DNA from 2 places in the Bradyrhizobium manausense genome. Region 1 is predicted to be linked to the other one. Evidence: riboswitches for the same ligand, from Rfam matches in the RefSeq annotation. Region 1 holds a riboswitch; the other holds the start of a gene.
The links. Region 1 has a riboswitch for glycine ahead of gcvT (glycine cleavage system aminomethyltransferase GcvT). Riboswitches for the same ligand answer to the same signal wherever they lie in the genome.
Positions count from the first base shown of each region.

Region 1 (5,327 bases):
CGAGCCGAGCGGGATCATGGCGCGGTCGAGCGCGAGGTCGCGGTCGCTGAGCTTGCGCATGTAGCGCAGCATCTCGGTCTCAGAGCGGTGCGCGTGGAATACGGGATGGGTGAGAAACGCCGTGGTGCGCTTCAGCGCCTCCGGCAGCGCCTCGCGCGTGGTGGCGTCGATCTCGGCGTAGGAAAGCTGGCCGCCGAAGGCACGCCACAAGGCTTCGACGGTCGCGGGCGTCGTGGTCTCGTCGAGCGCGATGCGAAGCGCGCTTTCGCCAACACCGAGATTGATCTTCTCGGCAGTGGCCCGCGTGATGATCTCGGCTCGGTTGGCGCCGGCATCGATGCTGATCGTGTCGAAGAAGGCCTCAGACTGCGGCGCGAAGCCGAGCTTGCGCAGGCCGGCCGCGAGCACGGCGGCGCGACGATGTACATTGCGCGCGATCTGCGAAAGCCCCTCAGGGCCGTGATAGACCGCATACATCGCCGCGATCACGGCGAGCAGCACCTGCGCGGTGCAGATGTTGGAGGTCGCCTTCTCGCGGCGGATGTGCTGCTCGCGGGTCTGCAGCGCGAGCCGGTAGGCCGGCGCGCCACGGGAATCCACGGAGAGGCCGACGAGACGGCCGGGCAGCGAGCGCTTCAGCGCATCGCGCACGGACATATAGGCCGCATGCGGACCACCGTAGCCCATCGGCACGCCGAAACGCTGCGCCGATCCGATCGCGATGTCGGCGCCGAGCTCGCCGGGGGAGGCGAGCAGCGTGAGAGCGAGCAGGTCAGCGGCGACGATTGCGAGCGCGCCCTTGCCCTTCAGCGCCGCGATCGCGGGCCTGAGGTCGCGCACGGCGCCTGAAGAGCCCGGATATTGCAGCAGCGCGCCCAGCACGTCTGATTTGTCGAGATCGGTGAGGGGATCGCCGACGACCAACGTCCAGCCGAGCGGCTCGGCGCGGGTGCGCATCACGGCCAGCGTCTGCGGATGCACGTCCTTGTCGACGAAGAAGGCCTTGGCTTCGACCTTCGAGTGCCGCTCCGCCAGCGCCATGGCTTCGGCTGCCGCGGTGGCCTCATCGAGCAGCGAGGCGTTGGCGACGTCGAGCCCGGTGAGATCGCAGATCATGGTCTGGAAGTTGAACAGCGCTTCCAGGCGGCCCTGGCTGATCTCGGGCTGGTAGGGCGTGTAGGCGGTGTACCAGGCCGGGTTCTCCAGAATGTTGCGCTGGATCACCGCCGGCAGGATCGTGCCGGAATAGCCCTGGCCGATCAGCGAGGTGAAGACCTGGTTCCGACGCCCGAGCTCGGCCATATGCGCGATCGCCTCGGTCTCGCTCAGGGGCTTGGCGAGATCGAGCGGGGCGGCCTGCCGGATCGAGGCCGGCAGCGTCTCCGCCATCAGCGCGTCGACGCTCTTGGCGCCGACCGCCTCCAGCATTGCGGTGACATCGCGCGCCGACGGGCCGATGTGGCGGCGAACGAAGGGAGTGGTCTCGCCGTTGGATTTGCGGTGCGCGGTCATCGCTTGCTCCATCGTCTTTAAGCCGTATGTGCCTTGTAGGCGGCTTCATCCATGAGGCCGCCGAGCTCGCTCTTGTCGGCGATTTTGATCTTGAAGAACCAGGCCTTGCTCTGCGCGTCCGAGTTCACCAGCGCCGGCTCGGCGGCGAGCGCGGCGTTGGTCTCGAGTATCTCGCCGGAGATTGGCGCGTAGACGTCGGAGGCGGCCTTCACCGATTCCACGACGGCGGCGGCCTCGGCCTTCTTCAGGCTGCGGCCGACCTTGGGCAATTCGACGAACACGACGTCGCCGAGCTGCGACTGCGCGTAATCGGTGATGCCGACGGTGGCGACATCGCCGTCGATCGCCAGCCATTCGTGGTCGGAAGTGTACAGCGTCGTGGTCATTGTCGATCCTCAGCGTTTGTAGGTGTTTTTCACGAAGGGCATGGCGGCGACGGTGAGCGGCAGCCGCTGGCCGCGCACCTCGGCAAAGAGTTTTGTGTCGAGCGCACTCAGGGGGGTGGGCACGTAGCCCATCGCCACGGGCGCGTTCAGGCTTGGACCGAAGCCGCCCGAGGTGACCTTTCCGATCGGCTCGCCGCCCTCGCTATTCGCGAACAGCAGCGCGCCTTCACGCACCGGCGCGCGGCCTTCGGCGCGCAGGCCGACGCGGCGGCGGGATGCGCCGTGGTCGAAATGAGCGAGGATCTTATCGGCGCCGGGAAAACCGCCCGCGCGCGCGCCACCGGTGCGGCGGCTCTTCTGCACCGACCATTCCAGCGCCGCCTCGACCGGTGTGGTCGCGGTGTCGATGTCGTGGCCGTAGAGGCAGAGGCCAGCTTCCAGTCGCAGGCTGTCGCGGGCGCCGAGACCGATCGGCATCACATCAGGATTGTCCAGCAGCGCCCTGGCCAGGCGCTCGGCATCCGCAGCGGGAACGGAAATCTCGAACCCGTCCTCACCCGTGTATCCCGAGCGCGAGACGTAACAGGCGATGCCGGCAACCCCATGCGGGCCGGCATCCATGAATTTCATGGAGGACGCTTCCGCACACAATTTCGTCAGTGCGGCTTCGGCCTTCGGTCCCTGCAACGCAATCAGCGCGCGATCGGCCAACGAATCGATGACGCAGGCGTCCGAAAGATTCGCGCGCAGATGCGCTTCGTCCTCGTCCTTGCATGCGGCGTTGACGACCAGGAACAGGTGATCGCCGAAATTGGCGACCATCAGATCGTCGAGCAGGCCGCCATCTGCATTGGTGAACTGGGCGTAGCGCTGCCGTCCCGGCGCGATCGCCACGATATCCTGCGGCACCAGCCGCTCCAGCGCGCGGGCGGCGTCCTCGACCTTGCCGGATTTCGGCCGAAGCGCGAGCTGGCCCATGTGGGAGACGTCGAACAGTCCGGCCGCGTTACGGGTCTGGAGGTGCTCCTTCAGCACGCCCGCAGGGTACTGCACGGGCATGTCGTAGCCCGCGAACGGCACCATCTTGCCGCCAAGGGACACATGGAGGTCGTAGAGCGGGGTACGTTTCAGGGATTCTTGGTCGTCACGCGCAAGCATTACAGGGCCCTCGGCGGTTCCCCGAGGATGATTCCCCGGAAGCAACCAGTCGAAGCCCCATCTGTCGCTGTGCCTGAGAGTATTATCCCGTCGGCGGACGCGGTCCGGACCTTAAGCCCGTCGGCGCCTCTTTCCAGATGTCGTCAAAGCCACGCGGTCCTTTTGCCTGAGAGTTTCCGGGGCGGTTGCTCCTTCGGCGCCGGCTACCAAAAGCCGGTCTCTCCCGACGTGGCCGTACGATACAGATGGGTAAAGACCACAGCCCAGCCAAGCCTGTCAACGCGGGCCTTGCGGCTTTCAACGGGATTGCAAGGGGGATGACGCGACTGCGGCAACCCTCTGATCTGCCTGCACATCTCCTTGCACAGTTTCTGGACAGCGAAGCTGGCCTTGTCTAAAAGCGCTTTGGCCCGCAGATATCTGCCCAAATCCCAAGGTTTGGACGACACGGAAGCGGGTCCAAGCACACCCGATTGGATGAACATGAGCGGCGTCAACGAGATCAGGTCGACCTTTCTGAACTTCTTTGCCGAGAACGGCCACGAGATCGTGTCGTCCTCGCCATTGGTGCCGCGCAACGACCCCACGTTGATGTTCACCAATGCCGGCATGGTGCAGTTCAAGAACGTGTTCACCGGCGTCGAGAAGCGGCCCTACCAGCGCGCCACCACGTCGCAGAAATGCGTGCGCGCTGGCGGCAAGCACAACGACCTCGACAATGTCGGCTACACCGCGCGCCATCTCACCTTCTTCGAGATGCTCGGCAACTTCTCGTTCGGCGACTATTTCAAGGAGCGCGCGATCGAGCTGGCCTGGAAGCTCATCACGAAGGACTTCGGGCTGAACAAGGACAAGCTGCTCGTCACCGTCTACCACACCGACGACGAGGCGCACGGGCTCTGGAAGAAGATCGCCGGCTTCTCCGACGACCGCATCATCCGCATCCCGACCTCCGACAATTTCTGGGCGATGGGTGATACCGGCCCGTGCGGCCCGTGCTCGGAGATCTTCATCGACCGCGGCGATCATATCTGGGGCGGCCCTCCGGGCTCTCCGGAGGAGGACGGCGACCGCTTCCTCGAATTCTGGAATCTCGTGTTCATGCAATACGAGCAGGTGACGAAAGAGCAGCGCGTGGATCTGCCGCGTCCCTCGATCGACACCGGCATGGGCCTCGAGCGCATGGCCTGCATCATGCAGGGCGTCGACAGCGTGTTCGAGACCGATCTGTTCCGTCATCTGATCGATGCGACCTCGTCAGCGCTCGGCAGCGGACCGAACGAGCAGACCGTCGCCTCGTTCCGCGTCATCGCCGACCATCTGCGCTCATCGGCTTTCCTCGTTGCCGATGGCGTGCTGCCTTCGAACGAAGGCCGCGGCTATGTGCTGCGCCGGATCATGCGCCGCGCGATGCGCCATGCGCAGCTGCTGGGTGCGAAAGAACCGCTGATGCATCGGCTGGTCTGGGCGCTGGTCCGCGAGATGGGTCAGGCCTATCCCGATTTGATGCGCGCAGAAAACCTGATCGAGGAAACGCTGCGTCTCGAAGAGACCCGCTTCCGCAAGACGCTGGTGCGCGGCCTTGCCATTCTCGACGAGAAGAGCGCGTCCCTGAAAAAGGGTGACATGTTCGACGGCGACGTCGCCTTTACGCTGTACGATACCTACGGCTTCCCGCTGGATCTGACCCAGGACGCGCTGAAGTCGCGCGGCATCGGTGTCGACCAGGCGTCGTTCACCGACGCGATGGAGCGCCAGAAGGCCAAGGCGCGCGAGTCCTGGAAGGGCTCCGGCGAGGCGGCCTCCGAGGCGATCTGGTTCCCGCTGCGCGAGAAGCTCGGGGCGACCGAATTTCTGGGCTACGAGACCGAGAGCGCCGAAGGCGTGGTCTCCGCGCTGGTGAAGGACGGTGCGGAGGTTGCCAGCCTCAAGGCCGGCGACACCGGCGCACTTTTGCTGAACCAGACGCCATTCTATGCGGAATCCGGCGGCCAGGTCGGCGACACCGGTGTGCTGACGGGCGAGGGCGGCATCAAGTTCCGCGTCACCGATACGCAGAAGAAGCTCGGCGATTTCTTCGTCCATGTCGGCAAGGTCGAAAGCGGCGAGCTGAAGGTCGGCACTGCGCTGCAGCTCGAGGTCGATCATTCCAGGCGCTCGTCGATCCGCGCGCATCACTCGGCGACGCATCTCATTCATGAAGCGTTGCGCCAGGTGCTCGGTGATCACATCGCCCAGCGCGGCTCGATGGTCGCGCCGGATCGCCTGCGC
Region 1 is NZ_JAFCJI010000003.1:253,403-258,729, reverse strand. It holds gene gcvP (aminomethyl-transferring glycine dehydrogenase) at 1-1,512, opposite strand, end outside; gene gcvH (glycine cleavage system protein GcvH) at 1,530-1,898, opposite strand; gene gcvT (glycine cleavage system aminomethyltransferase GcvT) at 1,908-3,056, opposite strand; glycine riboswitch at 3,202-3,292, opposite strand; gene alaS (alanine--tRNA ligase) at 3,540-5,327, shown strand, end outside.

Region 2 (5,327 bases), 140 kb from region 1:
GAGCATCAGGCTCGTTCCTTGGGCGAACTAACCTCATGCAATGCCTTTATCTTTCGAGACTTGCAGACAGTCTTGAGCGCGTCAATCCGGTTTCGGTGCAGCCCATGGCATCGCACGCACGGGCTCCACAAAGATCGGTTTGGCACTACAGTTCTCTCCGCTCGTCCTGCCGGCGCTGATGCAATGCGCGTTCCATCTTTCGAAGCTTGAGAGACATTGAGATGAATCCAGCCAATCTTCCCTTTGATTCCGAGGCCATGCTCGAAGGCCTGCGCACCTGGGTGGAATGCGAAAGCCCGACCTGGGACGCCGATGCGGTCAACCGCATGCTCGATATCGCAGCGCGGGATATGGCCATCATGGGTGCGACCATCGAGCGCATCGCCGGCCGCCAGGGCTTTGGCGGCGTCATCCGCGCGCGCTTTCCACACCCGAAGCAAGGCGAGCCTGGCATCCTGATCGCCGGGCACATGGATACCGTGCACCCGGTCGGCACCATCGAGAAGCTGAAATGGCGACGCGAGGGCAATAAGTGTTACGGCCCCGGCATCTACGACATGAAGGGCGGCAACTATCTCTCGCTGGAAGCGATCCGGCAACTTGCGCGCGCGTCCTTCACCACGCCCCTGCCGATCACCATCCTGTTCACGCCCGACGAGGAAGTCGGCACGCCCTCGACGCGCGATATCATCGAGGCCGAAGCGGCGCGCAACAAATATGTGCTGGTGCCCGAGCCCGGCCGCGCCGACAACGGCGTCACCACCGGACGTTACGCCATCGCGCGCTTCAATTTGGAGGCGACGGGACGGCCGAGCCATGCCGGCGCGACTTTGTCCGCGGGTCGCTCGGCGATCCGCGAAATTGCGCGGCAAATTCTTGCGATCGACGCGATGACGACGGAGGACTGCACGTTCTCGGTCGGCGTTGTGCATGGTGGCCAATGGGTCAACTGCGTTGCCACGACGGCCACCGGCGAAGCGCTGTCGATGGCGAAGCGCCAAGCCGATCTCGACCGCGGCGTCGAGCGGATGCTCGCACTGTCGGGCACGGCGAATGACGTGACCTTCAAGGTGACGCGCGGGGTCACCCGTCCGGTGTGGGAGCCGGATGCCGGCACGATGGCGCTGTATGAAAAGGCGCGCGACATCGCAAAATCTCTCGGCGCGGAATTACCGCATGCGAGCTCGGGTGGCGGCTCCGACGGCAATTTCACCGGCGCAATGGGCATCCCGACACTCGACGGCCTCGGCGTGCGCGGCGGCAATGGCCACACGCTCGAGGAGTTCATCGAGATCGACAGCCTGGTCGCGCGAGGTCGCCTGATGGCGGGTTTGCTTGCGACGCTGGAGTAAATCGAAACAGCTTCGCACTGCACAATGCGCTGGCAGCTGAGGTTGAATTTTTGGCCTTGTCTGTAAATCAGGCGCATCGTACTGCTCGATGGTCCACGCGACGATGCGGGAGAGATCGCAACGAAAGCACTCAGCTTTCGTTGCGGCGCCGACGGAGCAACCGCCCCGGAAACTCTCAGGCAAAAGGACTGTATCGTCAGGACGATCTGGAGAGAGGCGGCACGATTGCAGAGATCGTTGTCGTCCACCGAAGGGGATAGTCCGAGGCAGACCTTCCGAGGTCCGCGTCGGGTCAAGCTCTCAGGTAACCGTGACAGATGGGGCGCCGCCAACGGCTTTCGGGCCGGCGGTCAGCCGTCTCTAACTTGCGGGAGCCCGACCTCATCATGACTCATGTCGCCATCATCGACGCCACCGACGCTGCGCGAGGATCATTGCGGCGGCATCTACGCGTCGGATGCGACCGTTGATATCCACAAGTTCGCACGCGGGCCGGCAGAGGCCTGCAAGTGTTGCGGCGCGACGTTCGTCCATAGCGCGTCAAGATCGCTCGGGTGAAGGGCTAATCGATCACGGTGCAGCCTCCACGCTTCGGCGCGAACTTGCGGTTGAGCACGAGCCAAGCCGTGCAACCTGAGTGGTTCCAAATCACTGCGAAGCGGCCCCTTGCGACCGCCCTGCCCTTGGCACACAATTTGCCCCGGGAGGACGGCTCTCCGGCCGGCTCTTCCAGCCTAAGTGACAGGCGCGCATGATAGACACGACCGAATCCACGGGCGCCTCTCGGCCCGATACATTCCGCAGCCGGAGATAGGTGCATGCTAGGTTATCTCATTCGCCGCGTTCTCGCCGCTGTGCCCGTGATGGGCGTCGTTGCGCTGTTCGTATTCCTGCTGCTGCGGCTGACGCCCGGCGATCCCGCTGCGATCCTCGCCGGCGACAATGCGACGGTGGAACGGCTGGAACGCATCCGCACCTCGCTCGGCCTCAACGAGCCCCTCATCGTGCAGTTCGTCACCTGGGTGAACAAGCTGCTGCACGGCGATCTCGGCACGTCGCTGATCTCGAACCTGCCGGTCATGAAGATGATCGGCCAGCGCATCGAGCCGTCGATCTCGATCGCGCTGTCGACCATCATTCTCTCCGTCATCGTCGCCGTGCCGCTCGGCGTCATTGCCGCCTGGAAGCACGGCACCTGGATCGACCGTTTCGTGATGGGTCTCTCGGTGCTCGGATTCTCGGTGCCGGTGTTCGTGGTCGGGTACGTCCTGATCGAGGTGTTTGCGATCGACCTGCGCTGGCTGCCGGTGCAGGGCTTCAAGAGCATCTCGGCCGGCTTCGGACCGTTCTTCGAGCGCATCATTCTGCCGACCTGCGCGCTCTCCTTCATCTACGTCGCGTTGATCGCGCGCATGACGCGCGCGGCCATGCTCGACGTGCTCGGCGAAGACTACGTGCGAACGGCGCGCGCCAAGGGCATCAACGAGGTCGCGGTGATGATGCGGCATGCGCTGCGCAATGCCGCCGTGCCCGTGATCACCGTGATCGGAACCGGCTTTGCGCTGCTGATCTCCGGCGTCGTCGTCACCGAAAGCGTGTTCAACATCCCGGGCATCGGCCGCCTCACCGTGGATGCGGTGCTGGCGCGCGACTACCCGGTGATCCAGGCGATGATCCTGCTGACCTCGCTGATCTACGTCGTCGTCAATCTCCTGATCGACGTCGCCTACACGCTGCTCGACCCCCGTATCCGGTACTGAGGCAAGGAAGAATACCAATGACGGTCGATAGCCTTCCCCAGTCCTCCATTCCGATCACGTCGCCGCTGCGGCCACGCTTCGGATTCCTCACCGCGACGCCGATCATCGCCGCGGCCACGATTCTGCTCGCGCTGATCGTGGTGATCTCGATCCTTGCGCCGCTGATCGCGCCGCATGATCCGGTCCAGCTTGCACCGTCGCAGCGCCTCAAGCCGGCGTCGGCGCAATTCCTGCTCGGCACCGACGCCTATGGCCGTGACCTGTTGTCGCGCGTCATCTATGGCGGCCGCATCTCGCTGCTGATCGGAATCGGCTCGGCGATCTTCTCGGTCGTCATCGGCCTCGCGATCGGCCTCGCCTCCGGCTTCTTCAAGCTGATCGATTCCGTGCTGATGCGCGTCATGGACGGCCTGATGGCGATGCCCAGCATTTTGCTCGCCATCGCAGTGGTGTCGCTGTCCGGCGCCAGCATCTGGACCGTGCTGATCGCGATCACCATTCCTGAAGTCCCGCGCGTGGCGCGCCTGGTGCGCTCGGTCGTGTTGTCGGCGCGTGAGGAGCCTTATGTGGAAGCGGCGATCTCGGTCGGCTCGTCCCTGCCCAAGATCATGTGGCGGCATCTGATGCCGAACACGATCGCGCCGCTGATCGTCCAGGGCACCTATGTCTGCGCGTCCGCGATCCTCACCGAAGCCATCCTGTCGTTCCTCGGCGCCGGCATCTCGCCGGAGACGCCGACCTGGGGCAACATCATGGCCGAAGGCCGGCAGTACTTTCAGCTCAAGCCGACACTGATCTTCTGGCCGGGCCTGCTGCTCTCGATCGCCATTCTCAGCATCAACCTGATCGGCGACGCCGCCCGCGACGCACTCGATCCCCGCATGAAGCAGCGGGAGGGGAAGTGATTTGTCGCGCCGACCTAGCCCCTTGTTCCGTCATTGCGGGCGAAGCGAAGCAATCCAGTCTGCATCCGCGGAAAGATTTCTGGATTGCTTCGTCGCTACAGCGCAAAATTGCTTTGCAATTTTGTCGCGAGCTTCCTCGCAATGACGACGGAGTGACCCGATGAGCAACATCGTTCTCGACATCAACAACCTCGTCGTGTCCATCGGCAGGAAGCCGGGTGGAGCAAAGATCATCGACGGCATCTCGATCCAGGTACGCGAAGGCGAGACGATGTGCCTCGTCGGCGAAAGCGGCTCGGGGAAGTCGGTGACCTCGCTCACCACGATGGGGCTGCTGCCGAAGGGCACGCTGGTTCCGACCGGCGGCAGCGTCAAACTCGTGGGCGAGGAGATCCTCACCGCGACCGATCGCCGCCTGCGCCAGCTGCGCGCGACCCGGATGGCGATGATCTTCCAGGAGCCGATGACTGCACTCAATCCGGTGGTGCCGGTCGGACGCCAGATCGACGAGGTCCTCCGCGCCCACACCAAGCTCGACGGCAAGGCACGGAAGAAGCGCATCCTCGACATGATGGAGCAGGTCCACCTGCCGCAGGTCGAACGCATCTTCGCCTCCTACCCGCACCGCCTCTCTGGCGGCCAGCGCCAGCGCATCATGATCGCGATGGCGCTGGTGCTCGAACCTAAGCTGCTAATTGCCGATGAGCCGACCACCGCGCTCGACGTCACCACACAAAAGCAGATCCTGTCGCTCATCCGCGAGCTCCAGCGCGATCACGGCACCGCCGTGCTGTTCATCACCCATGACATGGGTGTGGTCGCCGAGATCGCCGACCGGGTCGCGGTGATGCGGCAGGGCCGCCTGGTCGAAACCGGCCCGCTCGAAACCGTGCTGCGCAACCCGACGATGGAATACACCCGCAATCTGCTCGCCTCGGTGCCGAGCCTGGTACCGCGCGCGCCGCGTGAGGAGAGCCAGGAGCCGGTGGTGCTGGAGACCAACGACCTCGGCAAGGTCTACAAGGAGCGAGCGTTCTTCGGCAAAGGCCGCGAGGTCGTCGCCGCCGACAAGGTGACGCTGACGCTGCGCAAGGGCCGCACGCTCGGCATCGTCGGCGAAAGCGGCTCCGGCAAGTCGACGGTCGCGCGCTGCATCGTGCGCCTGATCGACCCGACCTCCGGTGGCGTGCGCCTGTCCGGCCGCGAAATCTCCGACATCTCGCGTCGCCTGCTGCAGCCGCACCGGCAGAAGATCCAGATCGTGTTCCAGGATCCCTACCGCTCGCTGAACCCGCGCATCACCGTCGGCG
Region 2 is NZ_JAFCJI010000003.1:113,542-118,868, forward strand. It holds gene JQ631_RS27240 (M20/M25/M40 family metallo-hydrolase) at 222-1,352, shown strand; glycine riboswitch at 1,449-1,553, shown strand; glycine riboswitch at 1,557-1,671, shown strand; gene JQ631_RS27245 (ABC transporter permease) at 2,171-3,112, shown strand; gene JQ631_RS27250 (ABC transporter permease) at 3,130-4,017, shown strand; gene JQ631_RS27255 (ABC transporter ATP-binding protein) at 4,178-5,327, shown strand, end outside.
Region 2: linked by a shared signal. The riboswitch ahead of JQ631_RS27245 (ABC transporter permease) and the one ahead of gcvT (glycine cleavage system aminomethyltransferase GcvT) in region 1 are both predicted to bind glycine.